One region of the Alteromonas sp. MmMcT2-2 genome, then DNA from elsewhere that is predicted to be linked to it. Evidence: predicted binding sites of a transcription regulator. Region 1 holds the regulator's gene; each other region holds the start of a gene.
The links. The regulator LexA, encoded in region 1, represses DNA repair genes until DNA is damaged. The targets are predictions, from matches to a motif close to TACTGTATNNNNATACAGTA.
Positions count from the first base shown of each region.

Region 2: a site for LexA is predicted at 2,917-2,936, ahead of MHM99_RS00450 (YebG family protein). Genes of this name have one in related genera too.
Region 3: a site for LexA is predicted at 4,247-4,266, ahead of MHM99_RS19390 (S24 family peptidase). Genes of this name have one in related genera too.

Region 1 covers NZ_JAKRFA010000001.1:363,789-370,046, forward strand. Annotated here, with positions in the region: gene ctaD (cytochrome c oxidase subunit I) at 1-311, opposite strand, end outside; gene coxB (cytochrome c oxidase subunit II) at 321-1,484, opposite strand; gene lexA (transcriptional repressor LexA) at 2,067-2,693, opposite strand; gene MHM99_RS01555 (hypothetical protein) at 2,806-6,258, opposite strand, start outside.
Region 2 covers NZ_JAKRFA010000001.1:96,779-103,036, reverse strand. Annotated here, with positions in the region: gene MHM99_RS00465 (PAS domain-containing methyl-accepting chemotaxis protein) at 1-103, shown strand, start outside; gene MHM99_RS00460 (ABC transporter permease) at 233-1,558, opposite strand; gene MHM99_RS00455 (ABC transporter ATP-binding protein) at 1,558-2,361, opposite strand; gene MHM99_RS00450 (YebG family protein) at 2,584-2,871, opposite strand; gene rpsF (30S ribosomal protein S6) at 3,118-3,519, shown strand; gene rpsR (30S ribosomal protein S18) at 3,531-3,758, shown strand; gene rplI (50S ribosomal protein L9) at 3,785-4,237, shown strand; gene MHM99_RS00430 (efflux RND transporter permease subunit) at 4,697-6,258, shown strand, end outside.
Region 3 covers NZ_JAKRFA010000061.1:169-6,426, forward strand. Annotated here, with positions in the region: partial or broken gene MHM99_RS19350 (transposase) at 1-82, opposite strand, end outside; gene MHM99_RS19355 (helix-turn-helix domain-containing protein) at 152-514, opposite strand; gene MHM99_RS19360 (HD domain-containing phosphohydrolase) at 834-1,826, shown strand; gene MHM99_RS19365 (winged helix-turn-helix domain-containing protein) at 1,911-2,339, shown strand; gene MHM99_RS19370 (EAL domain-containing protein) at 2,340-3,029, shown strand; gene MHM99_RS19375 (hypothetical protein) at 3,041-3,226, shown strand; gene MHM99_RS19380 (hypothetical protein) at 3,288-3,563, opposite strand; gene MHM99_RS19385 (transposase) at 3,572-4,111, opposite strand; gene MHM99_RS19390 (S24 family peptidase) at 4,277-4,684, shown strand; partial or broken gene MHM99_RS19395 (Y-family DNA polymerase) at 4,684-5,939, shown strand; gene MHM99_RS19400 (serine protease) at 5,981-6,258, opposite strand, start outside.

The sequences.
Region 1 (6,258 bases):
CCAAATACCATGATAAGCCCGTGTACCGTAGTCATTTGGTTAAAGAAGTTTGGCTCTACAATTTGTAGACCGGGTTGGAATAGTTCAGCGCGGATCACCATGGCCATCGCACCACCAACTAAAAACATAATAAAGGCAAACCACAGATACAGTGTGCCTATGTCTTTGTGGTTAGTGGTAAACAACCAACGCGTTATCCCTTTAGGAATATGATCGTGGTGTTCATGGTCATCATGTAGGTGACCACCATTTACTTGACCACTGTGAGGCGCAGAGGTATCTGGCGAAATAACTTCAGTTGCTTTGCTCATTGTCTGCTCCTAGTTTCCGTTTGCCACTGCGTTGACATCTTTGGCTTGAACCATATCGCCAGTTTTATTGCCCCAGGCATTTCGCTCGTAAGTGACTACGGCGGCAATTTCCTTAAGACTTAGCATTTTTCCAAACGCTTGCATGGCTGTTCCTGACTTTCCATGCAGCACGATGTCAATGTGACCTTGCTGATCTTCTAGTACCATCTTGCTGCCTTTTAATGCCGGGAACACGCCAGGTAAACCTTCACCATTTGGCATATGGCAAGCAGCGCACGTTGCGTTGTATACTCGCTCGCCCTCTTTCATCAGTTCATCCATAGACATATTCATAGAAAGTAGACGCTGCTCTTCTTCTTTTGCTTTACGAACAATCTCTTCTTGTTCGCCCATCCACTTTTCAAACTCGGCGGGTTCTTTAGCAATTACCACAACCGGCATATAGCCATGGTCTTTACCACAAAGCTCTGCGCACTGTCCGCGATAAATACCCGGCTCATTCACCTTGGCCCAAGACTCGTTAATAAAGCCGGGGTTGGCATCTTTTTTCACGGCAAAGTCAGGAACCCACCAAGAGTGGATAACGTCGTCAGAAGTAATAAGAAAGCGTACTTTTTTCCCAGTAGGAATAACCAAGGGACGGTCGACTTCCAGCAGGTAGTTATCTGTTTTCTGAAATTTGTTTTCTATTTGCTCGCGCTGAGTGGCGAGTAAAGAATAAAACTCTACATCGCTATCCATGTACTTGTAGTGCCATTTCCATTGAGAGCCTGTTACTAACACCGTCATGTCAGGCTCAGACGTGTCTTCCATAGCAATTAGAGTATTCGCTGCGGGTACCGCCATGAAAATAAGAATAAGGAAAGGAATAACGGTCCAAGCAATTTCGACCTTCACGTTTTCGTGAAAATTAGCTGGCTTGGCACCACGGGACTTTCTATGTAGATACATTGAGGCGAACATCACGCCAAAAACTACAACCGCGATACCTACACAAATGAAGAACATCAACATATGGAGGTCGTATACCTGCCCACTGATGTCGGTAGCACCGCGTCTCAAATTAAGCGAAGAGGCTTCTTCGCTTGCTTCTTGCGCAAAAAGCAAAGGGGAAAAAAGCAAAATTGGTATACTAGAACACCATTTTGCGAAAACGGTCGTTAGTTGTTTCACTCAGCACCTCCGTAATGGCGTGGTCAAAGACGCTGATTAATTTGCGCGATGCCCTACCAAATGGTTTGCGAACGATTGACCCATAACCTCAACTTGTAAAACAAATTTAGAGCCATTGTTATTATTTTGTTGATCTCTGTATAAGAATTGCGCAATAATGTCGTGCCGTCTAGTCTTTTCTATTAAAAATTTAACGAAGTGGTTAATTTTTAATCATTTACTAAAATGGTCGCGGGGGATTTCACGTGCAAAAAGAGAAAGCCATTGCTGTGGGATGCCCTTGGAATCAAACAGGCATTTTGAACACGGGGTTAAAGTAAATGCTCGACTAACTAGTTAAGAAATCAATAAGTAATCGATGACTCAATGTCGATTTCAAACAAAATTCAAAATAAAAAATGGAAAATACTTGAAGCATTCATAGAAAGAATAACGTGAGTAATGATAAAAATAAGCGCGCAGAAAACCAACAGGTTTGCTGGGCAGGATAAAACCTAAGTTGGCAGATTGAAGAAAAAAACAGGAACAAAAGACATAAAAAAAGCGGCTAACGCGCCGCTTTTATACAAACAAGCTAAAATACTACATCCAGTCAGCGTTTCTGATCACACCCACCGCAATGCCTTCTATCGCAAAATGTTCAGTCGCCAAATCAACTTTTATTGGTGCAAACTCATCATTCTCAGCATGAAGCAATACTTCACGCCCGCGTTTCTCTAGACGCTTTACGGTGACGTCTTCATCTACACGCGCCACAACCACCTGACCGTTGTGTACATCAGTGGTGCGATGAACAGCGAGAAGATCACCGTCTAAAATACCAATGTCTTTCATGCTCATACCGTTAACGCGTAGCAAAAAGTCGGCATGGGGTTGAAACAGTGCAGGATCGACTTTGTAGTGCGATTCAACATGCTCTTGCGCCAAGATCGGCTCACCGGCTGCAACACGCCCAATTAACGGTAGGCCTTCTTCTTCTTGTGCGTCGTTATCAAGAGGGATATTGAGCTTAATGCCACGAGACGTACCAGGCAAAATTTCAATCACGCCTTTACGCGCCAATGCTTTCAAATGTTCCTCTGCTGCATTAGCAGAACGAAAGCCAAGCTGACGGGCTATTTCCGCACGAGTAGGCGGCATTCCCGTTTCTAACATGGTTGTTTTAATAAGTTCTAAAACTTCGGTTTGTCGAGCTGTGAGTGGGCGCATAAAAGACCTGTCTGTTCATACAGTTCCTGTAAGTATATACACCTAAAACTAAATAACAAGCACTTGCCGCGTCTTTTGCGATCTGCAATAGCCTACGACAAGTGCTTTCTTCTTATTTTACGAGAAGAGCCATGTTCGGGTTACTAATTTGTAACTCCAGCTCCCCATCACTATTTTGACGTGTGCGCATGCCTTCAACATTATCGAGCCCAAGTCCAGGGCTTTGCCACACCACATTGCCTTTATTATCAATCTCAACCACGCGATATGCGATGCTGTCATAATAATTGTACGAATAGTCATTCTCGTTAGGCTGGTAGATAGCGAGAATCGACTGATTAGACGACTTAGTTGGAACAGCCGCTATATACTGAGGGTAGAATGACGGTGCTATAGCGTCTTTGAGTTCTAATGCATCGCTCGCCACGTCATAAACATTGATGGTGTTGTAGTTTCTATTTAAACACGCAAATTCAAGTTCGCTATCACTATCAAAATTTACCGTGAGCAATTGGTCACAATTGGTTTCCAATTCATTCAATCCAACAAATTCACCATCCTGCATTTTATAGAGCTTGAGCGAACTATAGCCCCCAACAGCAAAATAATGCACACCGTCTTTTTCAGAGGCAGCAAGCGCATTAATTGAAAAATCGTTAATGATTGAGTCGATAAGCACCTGATTCTCGATATCAAACGCTTTAAGTCGATTGTTCTCAATAATAACTGCATCGGCGTAACTGTCGTTATTTACGTCAATGGCTTCAATAAACGAAATTTCACTATTCTGATTATTGTTCAGTGTCCACTGAATAGCGTTATCTGTAAGTCTCACGACATTAAACGACGAACTATAATCCAGTGCCCCTATTAGTAACTCACCCACACCGTCATTGTTGTAGTCTGTAACGACCGGTTTGCTATAGTTATAGACATCTTCGCCAACCTCAGCACTTATCGCAAAGTTATCCTCTTTATCTACCGATAAAATCTGAATAGATGATTCGTAACTACTTGTATCGCTAACAAAGACGGCTCTTTCATCATTATCGCCATAAGGTGCCCAACCCGCGGCATGATATCTACTAGCGCGCGGCGCACCTTTTATATCTGACAAGGCATATTCACCGTTGGCATCTTGTTGCGCTACTAAAATTTGATTCTCACCAGTCCAAATAATGTCGTCCACATTGTCATTGTCTAAATCGTCAATGAGAAGTGACATGCCACTGTAAGTGTTGTGGTTAAGAGCCCACTGCTCAGAGATTTGTCCCGCTTCTAATGCAAAACCTCTAACTTGTCCCCACTGACACTCGGAGACAACCACTATTCCTTCTGTAGCTGGGCTTTCTTTACTATAGGCGATATCACAAATGTCACCATGTTCCGCCGTTGCCAAACTGCTTTTCGATACTGCAGAGTAGATTGAGATATCATTCCAACTATCGGCACCGATGATTTCATCTACACCATCGTTATTCATATCACCCAGCACAACAAATGCGTCGCTGAACCCGCTACCGTATAGCCATTGGTTGGCACCGCTTTCGATATCAAATACATAACCATTGTTCGTTACCATTTCTATCGATGCGTCATCATCTACGTTACCAAAAGCAAGGTTATTGACGCCGTCAATATCGTACTGTTGCAACTGCTCACCTGTGCGAACATCTACAATGGCAATAGAAGTCGCATTGTAATATTCGCTCCCATATAAATAAGCAACTTCATCAACCCCGTCACCATTGATGTCATAAAATAAGCCAGAAATAATACTATCTTCAATAATAAACACCGCTTCTGCGTTACTTTCGCGGTCTTTTATTACAGACAATCCCTGTTGAGTAAGAAGGTAGATTTCATCATTATTGTCACCATCAACATCTTGGGTATGCACGCTTCTAATTTCGCCTTTAGTAGGCAGTTTATACGGATACACATAGGTATTTTTAAGCGTATTACCTTCTAGCGAAAATGCGCCCACGTTGCGAGCATTTACCGTGATAAGTTCACTTGCACCATTGGTCGAAGCAATAGCAAAGCCATGATTATAAATTGGTGTCATCACAGTAGTACGAGCATAAGCCGGGGCCTTGTCCGCATAAGAAGTGATTTCGAGCGTTTGTTGGGATTCAGTTCCGTCTAAGCTAGCGAAACTAAACATATAAGTTTGAGCGTTGAAAAGTTGATTCGCAGGTACGTTCCAGGTCATCAGACCTTCCGCATTTAACGAAGCACCGGGAGGCGCTGAAATAAGCTGTCCCGCGACGTCATCGTCAATTCTGTCTGGGTCACTCATCGATACGGTAAACTCTACGTATCCGCCCGCAGTTACTACTTCAGGCATATTCGATGCAGTGAGCGTCATAGGAGAATTGCCGATCTCAACGAAAGTAGGCTGGGATTCAACAACGTTAATACCGTCTGACACCACCATGGTAACTTTAACTTCATCACCGAAGACTGCGCTGTAAGGTGGGAGCGTGGTACCATTAACATCGTCAAGGACTACACCATTTACATACCAGCGAAACGAAATCACCAGCTCTGAGTCGGGAGTATCTGAATCATGATAGTAGCCAGGCTCAACGGTGACTTCATCTGTGGTATAGACAGTCTCATAGGCATAGTAATAAGGCTGATTCACTACAGGAGGTACGGATATCGCATCGATATCTGAAAGCGCAAGGCCAGTATGATTTCCGCTGGCAAACGCTGTTAGATTATTAAAGTATACACCTACATCGTAAATATCATCGCCGTTGTTATCTTCGCCATAGCGAACTGCGCCATCAATAACGTCAATTCCAGCCGTTTTATCTCCTTTTACGACCAGCGAGCCAGATGACGAATAGGGAAGGTCGCCCTGATCAGAAGAATATGCAAAGTCCAATTTGCCTTTAGACGCAATGTAGATTGAACCATTAAGTTCAGACACGAAGGTGTTGTTTGTCACCCCTTCTGCTGATGTGCCACTGACCTTGTAAGTTTCACCATTGTGCGTGACAGTAAGATACTGCCTCGTCTCTTCATAAAACGTACCTGTTTGTGGGCGGTAGCGAAAATCAACACTTAAGTAGCCTTTTAATGTTGTGCGCACGCCACCGTCTAGCATAGACAAAGTAGTGAAATAAGACGTTACTTCGGAGCTGTTTTCACCTGCGTCAGTAATAACTAGCGAAAACTGTCCGTCATACCGAGTGGAGTCGTAATATTGAATGCACTGATCATAGTCTACAGTAATCGTTCCTTTACCCGTGTCTTCATCAAGCTTACCTGAGTATGTTACTGATCCTGATTCATAGCACTCGGTCGTACCTTCAACGTTGCCGTTCTCATCTAGGAAGGTGTAGATATCATATTGATCTACATAGGGTGAGCCACTTGTATTGTCACCAAAGAGCGTGATGTAAACCTCTTGTACTGCGCTGATATCCACAGTAGAGACTTTCGTTTCTCCACTGTAGTTCGCATCAGCATAGGTGGTTGCCGCCGAGTTTAGTCGTGACACTGAGTAATCTAAAGGATTTGATAAAATTTCTAGTGCTGTCGGCTCAGGTGG
Region 2 (6,258 bases), 270 kb from region 1:
AACCCAGCGTTCATCTGAAGCATCGCTTGCAGCAAGCCACGATTTGCGCGCAACGGTTAATCAGGTTCACGAGCTAATATTGCGTTTCAGTATAGATAAGTGAGTAGGAGAGTAATACTCACTCCAGCTCGCTTAAGCTCGCTCCATTAAAAGACCTATTGCCTATTTGCGCACAGATGTGGGGCTAAATAGAAGCTGACAAAACCCGAAACAACGCTGTAGGCATGGGTATTTATGAGTTCGCGTTTAGTCCCGCGTGTAGGCCGCGTCTGTAGGCCGCCACAGCGGGGAATAGTGAAACCAAGTATGTGCACCCCAGTATCAGTAAAATGATAATAACACTGCTTTGTCCAAACAGCGGGCTGCTTAAAAACAACCCATAGGTACTGCTTAACCAAGGTTTTAGTGCGCTCATAAGCCCAGCTACCAAGCCTAAACTCAGTGCGGCACTCACAATCGTAAGCAGCATCGCTTCAATCTGTATGAGTAGCAGTAAGGTAAACGGTCCTGCGCCTATAGTTCGTAAAACGGCGATTTCTTGATAACGCTCCCTCATCGTTGCTAGCAGCATAGTCGCAAGCCCAATAAGCGCGCAGATGACGATAAGACCGGAAAGGCCAAGCAATAGCGATTCAACATTTCCCATAATTTGCCAAAGTTCTGCGAGTGCCATGCCCGGTAGAATAGCCATTAGCGGCTCTTTTTTACTTTGATTAATTTGATACTGAAGCTGCAGTGCAGTTACCCGATGTTTAAGCCCCAGCATCACCACGGATACTGACTCAGGCGTAAACGCTTCGCTATTGTAAACTGCATGTTCTTTTGTATGCTCGTCATGCTCATGCTCATGCTCATGCTCATGCTCATGCTCGTTCGCCTTGTCAGCAGATTTACGGCCTAACATTGAGGTGGGCGAATGTTTAGGTCCTGTGTGGGCTTCTTCAAGTCCCTGTAGGGTAACGTATACGGCTTTATCTACGGGCGTACCGGTTTTCTTAACTATGCCTGAGATAGTGAAAGGGTGATCATCATGGTTGTTGAACGATACGCTACCCAGACCATGGGAAATAATAATCTTATCCCCTACCTTGTACCCCAATGATTTGGCGATATCTGCGCCAATAACGGTAGACAGTGGCTGCGTAAATGTCGAGCCTGCTGCCATTTCAAGTGATTGCATATCACCGTATTTAAAGTGGTCGAAAAAGCTGTTGGTCGTACCTACTACTCTAAAACCTCTGTGGGTATCACCCAAAGATAGTGGGATAAGCCACGATACCTGCTTGTTAGATTGAAGCGCCGCAATACTTTTATATTCAATACCTTTGGTGGGAGTGCCTATATTAAACACTGATGACAGGAGTAAATTAAGCTGTCCACTTGGTGCGCCAACAATAAGATCTACACCAGAAACGGTGCGCGTAAAACTGGTTTTAACTTGGGTGCGAATAATGTCCACGCACAAAAGTAAACTAATGCTGATGGTAATGCTTAAAAGTGTGAGGATTGCCGTTGTTTTCCTGCGCTTTAAGCTTTCAATAGCAATGGTACTTAGCATTACGCACGCTCCTGTGCTTTTGTGGCCTCATCGCCTCGCGTTTTTATGTGGTTTGTACTTGGGTTTAATTCACTCATGCTGCAGTGGCGGTCGAAATAACTCTCCATGGCTTTATCGTGACTAACAAAAATCATGGTGCTTTCACCTGCAACGTCTTTTAGCAGCGACATAAAACTATCTCTGGCATCGGTATCTAGGGCAGAGGTAGGTTCATCGACAATTAATAATTGTGGGTCGTTAATCAGTGCTCTGGCAATGGCAACGCGCTGCTGCTGACCAATACTCAATGCGTCAGCTTTCGCATGCAGCACGTGAGAAGGCAGCTGTAGCTTGTCCAGTAAATGACGAAGCTTTGCGTCTGATGCTGTCTTGCTGACGTTTGTACTTGCAAAATACACCGCCGCATTAATGTTCTGTGCCACAGAAAGGTAGGGAATAAGATTAAATTGTTGAAAAACAACGCCGATATTGCGTGCTCTAAACTTGTCCCGCTGTCGGTTCGATAATGCGGAGAAAGGCTGCGCTAATAAAGCGATGTCGCCCTGAGTTGGAGTTAATGTTCCGCACAGCAAATTGAGCAATGTGCTCTTTCCGCTACCCGAAGGCCCTGAAAGAAAAACGTGTTCACCTTGCGAAACTTGCCACGCTTTAATGTCAACGATGGGAGGACTTTCTTTGGTATACGAAAACTGTAAATTGCTAACTTCAATCGCTGTGTTGCGCCCTTTATTCACTGCGTTGTGCTCTTCAGACACTGCGTTGCGCTGGGAGTGAGTGCTATTTTTTTTATTGATGGTATTCACGCTAAGCCCGACCTGTATTTACGTCTTATGTTCACATTAGCAAAAGCGACACGTCTGTTCACCCAGTTAAAAACCAGAGAAAACACATTGCCGCGTTGAGGTAATGTTATCAAATAACATTTTTGCGTATAGCTATGCTATCAGATCTCATCAGCCTAAAGCGGCAATTGCTCTTATTAATTGCTCATCATAACGACGCAAAAGAGAGGCGTGCCTAAATTATCAGCCGTTAGCTTGTAGCTTTACCACTTCTGCGCTTTCATCTTCTAATACGCTTTCTGCGGTAGCGCCTTTGAAAATCTTACTGATTTTATCTTTGTTTTTAGACAGCATGATGGTGAGCTCTTCCACTACGCTATCGTCTAGCTTGATGCCCTTCGCATGAATGTAGTCAGCAAGGTTATCTGCTGCATCGAGCATTTTGTCATACTGATCGGCTTCTTTTTTGTCGGTAGTTACCAATTTTTCTACCCCTTTGTGCGTAACAACATACTGTGTGGTAATGGCCATGGTAGGTCCCCTGTTTATTAAAGACACAAAAACTGTACAGTATTTTACTGTATAAATAAACAGTATTTTGATTAAATGTCTGAGCGTAGTGTTTGGGGAAAGGGCAAATGATTGTTCTAAAGGTGATTAATGCTTGTGCAATTAGTAACTGCTGCGTATAATGCGCGCCCTTACAGCCATCCCAATTCGTTCCTTGTCTCCATACAGTCGGCTGTACTGTCGAGGCTACAACCGTAAGGAGCTATAATGCGTCATTACGAAATCGTATTTATGGTTCACCCTGATCAGAGTGAACAAGTACCTGGTATGATCGAGCGTTATACCACAATCCTAAAGCAAGACGGTGGTCAGATTCATCGTTTAGAAGATTGGGGCCGTCGTCAACTGGCTTACCCAATTGAAAAGCTGCACAAAGCCCACTACGTACTAATCAATGCTGAAGCGTCTGCAGAAGCTGTTGATGAATTGGAAAATGCTTTCCGTTTCAACGACGTGATCCTACGTAACATGGTTATGCGCACTAAGACTGCTGTGACTGAGCCTTCTCCAATGATGAAAGAAGAGCCTCGTCGTGAGCGTCGTGACGATTCTGCTCCTCGCCAAGATCGCGCGGAAAAGAAAACTGAAACCACTGAAGACAACGCTTAAGGAGATCACCCATGGCTCGTTTTTTCAGACGTCGTAAGTTCTGCCGTTTCACTGCAGAAGGTGTGACTGAGATTGATTACAAAGATATCGCTACTCTTAAGAACTACATCACTGAGAGCGGTAAAATTGTCCCTAGCCGTATTACTGGTACAAGCGCAAAATATCAGCGTCAGCTGTCTTCTGCGATCAAGCGCGCACGTTTCCTTGCGTTGCTTCCGTACACTGATTCACACAAGTAATTTGGCGAATATAAGGGTTAGCTAAGATGAATATCATCCTACTAGATAAAATCGCCAACCTTGGCGGCCTGGGCGACCAAGTGACTGTTAAGTCTGGTTACGCTCGTAACTTCCTTTTCCCACAGGGTAAAGCGGTTCCTGCAACTAAAGACAACGTTGAAAAGTTCGAAGCACGTCGTGCTGAACTTGAAGCGAAAATTGCTGAGCAACTAGCTGCTGCTAACGCACGCGCTGAAAAAGTTGCTGAGCTTGCTGAAGTTACAATCGCAGCTCCTGCTGGTGACGAAGGTAAACTTTTTGGCTCTGTTGGTACTCGTGACATCGCTGATGCAATCACTGCAGCTGGCGTTGAAGTACAAAAAGCAGAAGTTAAACTACCTACTGGTACTCTTCGTGAAACTGGTGAGTATGACATCGACTTACAACTTCACTCTGACGTTATCACTTCAATCAAAGTGATCATCATTGCTGAAGCGTAATCGCTGACGTATTTGAAAAAAGCCGCTCCTAGAGCGGCTTTTTTTTGCTCTAAATTTTTGTTCGATACTTAAAGAACAATACCAATCCGCATAGATGATTGCCCACCCAGAAGGTGCTGGTAAGTTTCCTAGCAAAGCGTGGGAATGTAGGAATGGCCGTTGCTTTTCAAATTCCCAGAGTGAAGCTTGCCAGACCTTCCCGAAGGGCGAGTTTAAAATATCCCTACCCTCACTCCACGTCGCGACGCCTAATTAACGATGGGTGTAAGCAAATATGTCCAGCGCCGACAAATGGCGTATTTTTGAGGTCCACTCATCTGCGATAAATAACGTTTTTTAAACGGTATTTAAACAAAATGTTAATAATCGCTGAAATTCTTAGTGTCATGGCTTTAAACTTTTTCTGTCATTCCTGCGACCTATAGTAAACCAAACAATAAAAAGCATAAGTGCCATATTATGGACATCACTAAGCAAGCAATAAAAAACGCGACTGGGGTAGGTATCGGAATAACACTGCTGGTATTTTTAGGGCTATATAGCCTGTTTAATTTACCTGTACAGCTGTTTCCTGACATTGAAAGACCGAATATTAACATCCAGACCTCTTGGCGCGCTGCGTCGCCTCAAGAAATCGAATCTGAGATCATTGAGCCTCAAGAGGAAGTGCTGCAAGGGATCCCTGGCCTTGAGTCGATGAATGCATGGGCAAACCAAGGTAATGCGTGGATTAATCTAGAGTTTGGTTTAGATACGGACATGCAGAAAACGCTCATTGAAGTGATTAGCCGCATGAATCGCGTACCGCCACTACCTCGCGATGCCTTGTCCCCTAATATTATGCTTGCTGGAAGTGGGGGAGACGCCCCCGCTTTGACCTACTTTTTTCTTCAGCGCCTTCCGGGCAATCCAAACGAAATTAATACCTATGTAACCTTTTTTACCGATGTCATTAAACCTCAGCTTGAATCCATCCCGGGCGTTGCAAGGGCGCGTATGGAAAGCGGGGTTGGCGGCGTTGAGGAGTTTCAAATTGTTTTCGACCCGTTTAAAGCGGCGCAGTTAGGCATTGACCTAACGGCAGTTGCCAACGAGTTGGGGCGTGCGAATGATATTTCAGGCGGCTTTGTCGATGTGGGCAGAAGACGCTATACCCTGCGTTTTGAAGGTCGCTACGAGCCTACGCAAATGGGTGAAATGATCCTTGAATGGCGAGACGGCAGCCCTATCACGCTAAATGACATTGCCGAAATTAAAATCACCCGCGCTGACGGTGCAAACTACAGTGTGCAAAACGGCAATCCGGCTATATCTATTCGCGTAGACAGACAAAACAACGCCAATGTTTTAGCTACCTTAGAAGCCGTAAAAGCAAAAGTTGCACAAATAAACGAACAGGACTTGGCCCCTGAACAGTTAGTAATGGCGCAAAGCTTCGATGCCTCAGTGTTTATCTATAGAGCGGTGCAGCTAGTTACCAGCAATTTATTTATAGGCGTGCTGCTTGCCATTGCCGTGCTTTGGCTCTTTATGCGCCAGCTGCGGGCAACGCTCATTGTGGCATTGGCCATTCCTATCTCACTACTTAGCACTTTTGTGGTGCTTCAACTTACCGGTCGCTCGCTCAATATCATTTCACTGGCAGGACTCGCCTTCGCGGTAGGTATGGTGCTAGATGCCGCTATTGTCGTGCTGGAAAACATTGTAAGAACGCGCAAGAGCGCCGAAGCCGAAATCGAAAATAAAGACCCACATTCACAAACGCACATGGAGGATTGTGCCCATCGGGGAACGAAAGGAGTGTTTGGTGCCCTCATGGCGTCAACAGCCACCACCGTTGCTATTTTTATTCCCGTCATGTTTTTGGAAGATGTTGAAGGGCAATTGTTTGCTGACCTCGCTCTTACCATTGCCATTGCAGTGTGTATGTCGCTAGTGGTTGCGGTAACGGTATTGCCTGTTGTTGCCGCTCGATATCTTAATGGCAACATGCCAGCTGATAGCTTACAGCGGGTATGGGC
Region 3 (6,258 bases), on a different contig from region 1:
ATTCACTGACTGTCAGCTCGCTTTCTGCTTGCTTGTCAACCAACCTTTGCCATTGCTCACGTGTACGTCTTTTTGTTGCCATCAGTAAAGTCTCCGTTAGTAAAATCTACGGAGGCTATTTTACGGAGCAGCTAAATCTGGGGAAGGCGGCCTATATTGATCGCTTACGCTGCACATGACCATATATCCACTCGTGGCTGACAGAATAGCCAATCAACTTACCGACTCCCGCTATCTGCTCAGGGCTCCCCTTCTGTGATAATCCGAATTCAACAAACGCAATGGTCATGTCACAAAGTCGATACTTGGCTGCCAGATGGCGGCGTTTTACTGTTTTGGCATGCGCCACTTCAGGCAGATAGCGACTCTCTTTTAGACGGTTGCGTCTCACTTCTCGGCTTATGGTACTGTGACTGACATTCAACCTTTTACCTATCTCTCGGTAACTTAAACCCTCGCGCAGATAGGCTTCGATCTGGTAACGTTGTCCCTCGATCAACTGCTTGTAACTCATGGTGCTTACTTCTGATTTTTGGCGATTTTAGAATACCACCAACAGGCAGTTGATCATCCATCACCGATTTAACCATGAGTGGTGCACTTGTTATCTGAATTCGGGGGTTGATTTTTTTACATCATAATTTAATCGCGAGAATTCCAAATTATAATTAGACTAAAGTAGCATTGATGGTGAGTGCTTAAAATATAGAATAGCGTTTTTTTTGAATTGGGAGAACGATAAAATTAACGTCTAATTATCTTATACTCAAGGATTTCAATAGCCAATGGGAAGGCAGTGCGACATTCGCTACCATAAATATGTTGCATAATTCATGTTTAAAAAAATTAAATCGTCTGACTTAAATGTCGGAGACATTGTTTTTGTATTCAAAAACTGGTTTTACACTCCATACATAACAAATTTTACAAAAGTAAGATCAAGTAAGGACATTAGAAACCTATCTGCTTACAAAAATCTCTACGTCATAAGCTCAAATAGAAAATCAAAATTAACTAAAAAAAATATCAAATTATTAAAACTAATTTTTGATGAAATAGTTAGTTCTAGATTAATCAATGAAGCGTCAGTAGTTTCACGTATCAACGCAATTGTTTCTCAAGTAATAGCAGGAAAATTTTGTCATATTACGTGCGTCGACTTAATTCGATCTGAAAACGAGCTTTTCAGACGAACATTAAAGCTCGTTTGCTTGACTGCTAGCTTTTGTAACTACATCACGCTCACTAGAAGCAAGACGCTCGAATATTGCAATGCTGCATTTTTGAGTGATATTTCTATGGCAAGGTATCCATTGTTATTGGGTTCTAGGAAGTTAGTCTCGGACTCCCAAAAACAGCTTATTCAAATACATCCTATTGAATCAGCAAAAATTGTTAATGAATCCAACTTATCTAACTCGTTGACAACACTTGTCCTCCAACATCATGAAAACTTTAATGGTACTGGTTATCCTAAAGGCTTAATGGGGCGCCAAATCAAGCTTGGTGCAAGAATTTTAAGAGTTCTAAATACCTACGAAGCAATGACTTCTGGCAGGGGGTATCGGGCCAAAAAGTCACCTTATGAAAGCATTAATGAAATGCAAAATATGGCGATTGCTGAAGTGATCGATCCCGTCATTTTTAAAAAGTTTTGTTTATTTTTGAGGCTATTTCCGAAAGGCGCATGTGTGACTGACTTAGATGGCGCGTCATATTTAGTAAAAGATATGCATGTTGAGAGTGGAAACATAATTGCCTTATCACAGCGACATAAAAAGATAAATATTATCCAAGAATTCAGAATTAAAACTCTAAATTTATAATTTTTATAATTTTTATAAACGTTTTATTCAAGACCAATATCGCTATTCTACATAATATTGTAACTCAATTGGAGTAATGAGTTTATGGCTGAACAAAGTTCAAATATCATTTTTTTCAATCGTGATGATCAATTAAATGATACGGGAAACATGGAAAATATAGTTTCAGAAGATAACTCTTGCAATGAACATTGTTTGAAGTGTTTTTTGTATCCTAATCGTAATTTTTCTATAGAATCTTCTGTTAAATTTGAAGCTGGATTTCTATACACAAATAAGGGTAAGTTCAAGCTCTCTTACTCTGCTGGTAGAGCACTGTGCCTCTTACACAGAAACATTGACGAATTTGTAAGCAAAGAACACATTATGAAGTACGTTTGGGGCAGTCTACCTAGAGTCCAAAATAATGTAAACGTTGTAGTTTCTGAACTCAGAACTGCATTGACGGGCACTAGCCTATGTATCTTAAATCAACGAAAAGTTGGTTATATGTTGACTCGGATGGATTTTTAAATGGAAATATTACTGCCTTTTAGAAGTTTCACTATTGCCAACTCAGAGTACGACTTAGTACCTAGACTAGAGGCTGTCACCAGATCAATCGGCGCTGAAAATAACTACTATGAAATCCTTACTTCTGTATTTCTATCGGAGAGCCAGTTAGATAGCCGGCAGTTTTTTTGTAGTTTTCCGAAAGTGTATTACTTCAGTTATCTCAGAGATGTACTCTCTGAAATGTCTCAGAGAGGTTTAAAGAAAGTCTCATTCAATGTAAATGAGGAATTTCTTAAGTCAGCATATCTAGCCATGTTAGTTGAGGACTTTAGAGGTTTAGAAATTGCACTAGAAATTTCAGAAACAATCGATAGTTCAGAAGAAAATACACAAGCGATCTGGGCTCTAACAGCTCATCCTAATGTATCAATTTGGTTAGACGACTTCGGCTGCGGCTTTTCTAATTTCGATACAATAGAGAAGTGTAACTTTGATGCAATAAAGATATCAAAAGAATTGTTTTGGCGCCTTTTCAACCAAGACAAAAAGTTGCTAAGTTGCCTACTTATCAATCTACGTAAGAAGGCTGGAAGCGTTATTGTCGAAGGAGTGGACTGTTTTGAAAAATATGTATTTTGCAAGGAACTAGACTTGCTAATGCAAGGCTATTTCTTTAGAGAGCAAAAGCAGAAAAAACTTGTTAGGTGAGGCTTTAACATATGCGATGTGCGAATGAAATTAGAGAGTATGTAGAAGGCAATAAGTACCTTACTGATCAAGAGTTGCGTAAGCTTCTTTCTAGATATTTAGACGGGCAATGTATGGTTTCAGCTAATGTATTATCAACGGCAGAGATCGAGTTTATTCAAAGCATGTATCTAGATAGCGGGTCTGATGAGCGTTAAACATATATTTCTTACAATATAGTATTTGTTAAGTAAGCGATCAATATGGACCGTAAGCAGTCTAATTCAGGTCGTTGACAGGTTTCACCAATCCAGCGGCCACCTTGTACTGACGTAGTTTATCTTCAGATGCCACGATAATGGTTTTGCGGTTAAGTTTTAGGGCAATCCCGAAGATTGTCCCATCAGGCCCTTCGATAGTCACTTTCATACCGGGTCGAATACGCGCAATAGCTTCTCGCTCTTGTTGGGCGCGTATTTGGTCAATGCGTTGACAGACCATGTCATTGAGCTGGTACAGCTGTTCCAGAGTGAGGTCGTTGATGTTGATGTTCATGTTCGCGCTTAATTTCGGTGTTGTTGTACATCGGATGTGAGTGGCGTATCGGCAAGCTTATCTTTCCACACTCTGGGGGTGAGGTCTAGAACGTCTTTGGCCGGATGCAGTGCTACACGCTGCAATACATCCACGAGGTAGTGGTAGGGATTGATGCCTTGCAGGCGGCAAGTCACCATCAGGCTTTGCAGTATGCCCAGTTGTTCAGCCCCGAGTTCAGACCAACAGAACAAGTAGTTTTTTCTCCCCATGGGGATTACCCGCAATGCCCGCTCAAGATGATTGGTATCCATGGGTAAAGCAGGATTGCTCAGGAACACCTTGAGTTGGCTTTTTCGTTCATGCGCATAATGGAGTGCCTTGGCGAAGGGAGACTTGGGGAGTAAATCAGTGCGCTGTCGTTGTTGATAAACCCACCGGAAAAAGTCAGTAACGAGTGGCTCACTGTGTTGTTGCCGGTAGGCATAGATATCGGCCAGGTTTAATTGTTTATACCTGATGTGTTTTCCATGCTCGTATTTTCCATATTTTCTTCCTTTCCAAAGCATGTATACCATAAACTAATGTGTTAATTTTTATGTTTTAACCGACAAAGTGTAGCGCTCACAAGGTATTACTTAGAGCATTTTTCACCTGAGATAAACGAATGTAATTTGACGGCTATCATCGATTGAAAATACAATAACTGTACATTTATACAGTTATATGGTTTTATGAAGGTTATCCCAGTAAAAGCGCAAGCAGGGTTAGTAGGATTTGAAAGCCCTGCAGCCGAATACATTGAAATGGAATTGAGTTTAGATGAACTGCTTATCGACAAACCCTCTGCCACATGGATAGGCGTAGCGCAGGGGAATTCAATGGAGCTGGATGGCATTTTTGATGGCGACATTCTTATTATCTCAAGAGCGCAACAAGTGAAACATATGGCCATCATTGTGGCAGTATTAAATGGGGTATTTTGCTGTAAGAAAATTGATATAGAGCGAAGGGCCCTTATTTCGTCTCAGATTGGGGCTAAACCCTATTTCATCAAAGAAGGGGATGATTTCTCGCTCGAGGGCGTGGTGACTCGTTCGGTTAGGATCCACACGCCACTTAATAAGAAAATTGGGGCGTGATGTACTTTCTCTGCGATGCCTCTGGCTTTTACAGTAGTGCTGAAAAGGTGATGCGACCTGATCTTAGAAATAAGCCCGTAGTCACCCTTAGCAATAACGACGGTTGCATTGTCGCGGTTTGCCCTATTGCCAAAAAGCTTGGCATTAAGAAATTTGTTCCGTACTTCCAAGTTAAGGATTTGATTAAAAAGCATGGCGTAGTGGTGACCAGTTCTAACTACGAGCTTATCATTCGCTTAGCACCAAGATGATGGATACTATCAGCCAATTCGCTGATGATATTTATGTCTATTCAATTGATGAACTATTCGCCCAATTTGATACGCATCTTTCCCATGATAGCTGGCTGGATTTAGGAAGAGATATCAGGCGTACAGTATGGAAAGAGGTTCGCTTACCAGTTGGGGCAGGCGGGGGGATAACTCCCACACTTGCTAAAGCAGCGAGTCATGCCGCAAAACGCATACCTGGCTACAATGGTGTCGCTGTCATAGACAGCGAGCAAGAGCGTATCAGCATACTCAAACAAATGGACGTTACGGACGTCTGGGGAATAGGAAACAGGCTAGGGCGAAAATTAAACCTACTTGGTATTCATACTGCCCACCAGCTATCAGTTCAATCACCGGCACGTATGAGGAAACAGTTTTCTATCCTTGTGGAAAACACCGTGAGGGAGCTTAACGGCGAAATTCGAATCAAGTGGGATGACGTCAGGCCCGACAAGCAACAAATATATAGCACACGGACTTTCGGCGCCCGGGTAACTGATAAGAGAGACTTACATAAAGCCTTAGTGGGACATTGTGAGAGCGCTATGCGTAAACTACGCAGGCAAAAAAGTTTAACTAAAGCGATGACGGTATTTGCCTCTAACTCGCCACACGACGATACCGCTTATTACCGCAAGTCGATTTACCACCCGTTTGCGGTCCCGACAATGGACACACGGATTGTTACGAACGCACTCCCTGCCATTATCGACAAAATATTTAAGCCAGGCGTATGCTTTTACCGGTGTGGAGTAGGTATTGTAGAAATCATACCGGCTGCAAACTATCAAGCTGACCTCTTTAGTTTGAATAACGATAACCCAAAGCTGATGAACGTACTTGACGCCGTCAATGATAGATATGGCAAAAGTACCCTTCAGGTGGCTTCAAAAGGGTTTGATAAAAAACATGAGATGAAAAGGCAGTTTTTAACAAAGCGCGCAACTACACGCTGGAGTGATGTGCCACAAATCAAATGCTGATGGCGATAATATTTAAAAAAAATAAGAAACGCGTTCGACACTCAGTTGGAGTGTTTTAAAATATACTGCAGTAGACGGTTGGCACCACCTTGGGCGTTAACCGTCTCTTTTTTCCTTAATAACTCTATTGGCATAACAGTCGTTATATATGAGTGCAACTCTCTAAGGCTATAGTATAGCTGATTATTGACCACTGTTGCTTCACAGTAAGCGTTTAGTGTGGCCTTGAATTTGTCCTTGACTGGCTGCCACTGGTCACTTTCACCCGCTTCAAATATAACTTTGCTTTTGTCAGGCCCATATACGCGTGTGAATAAAT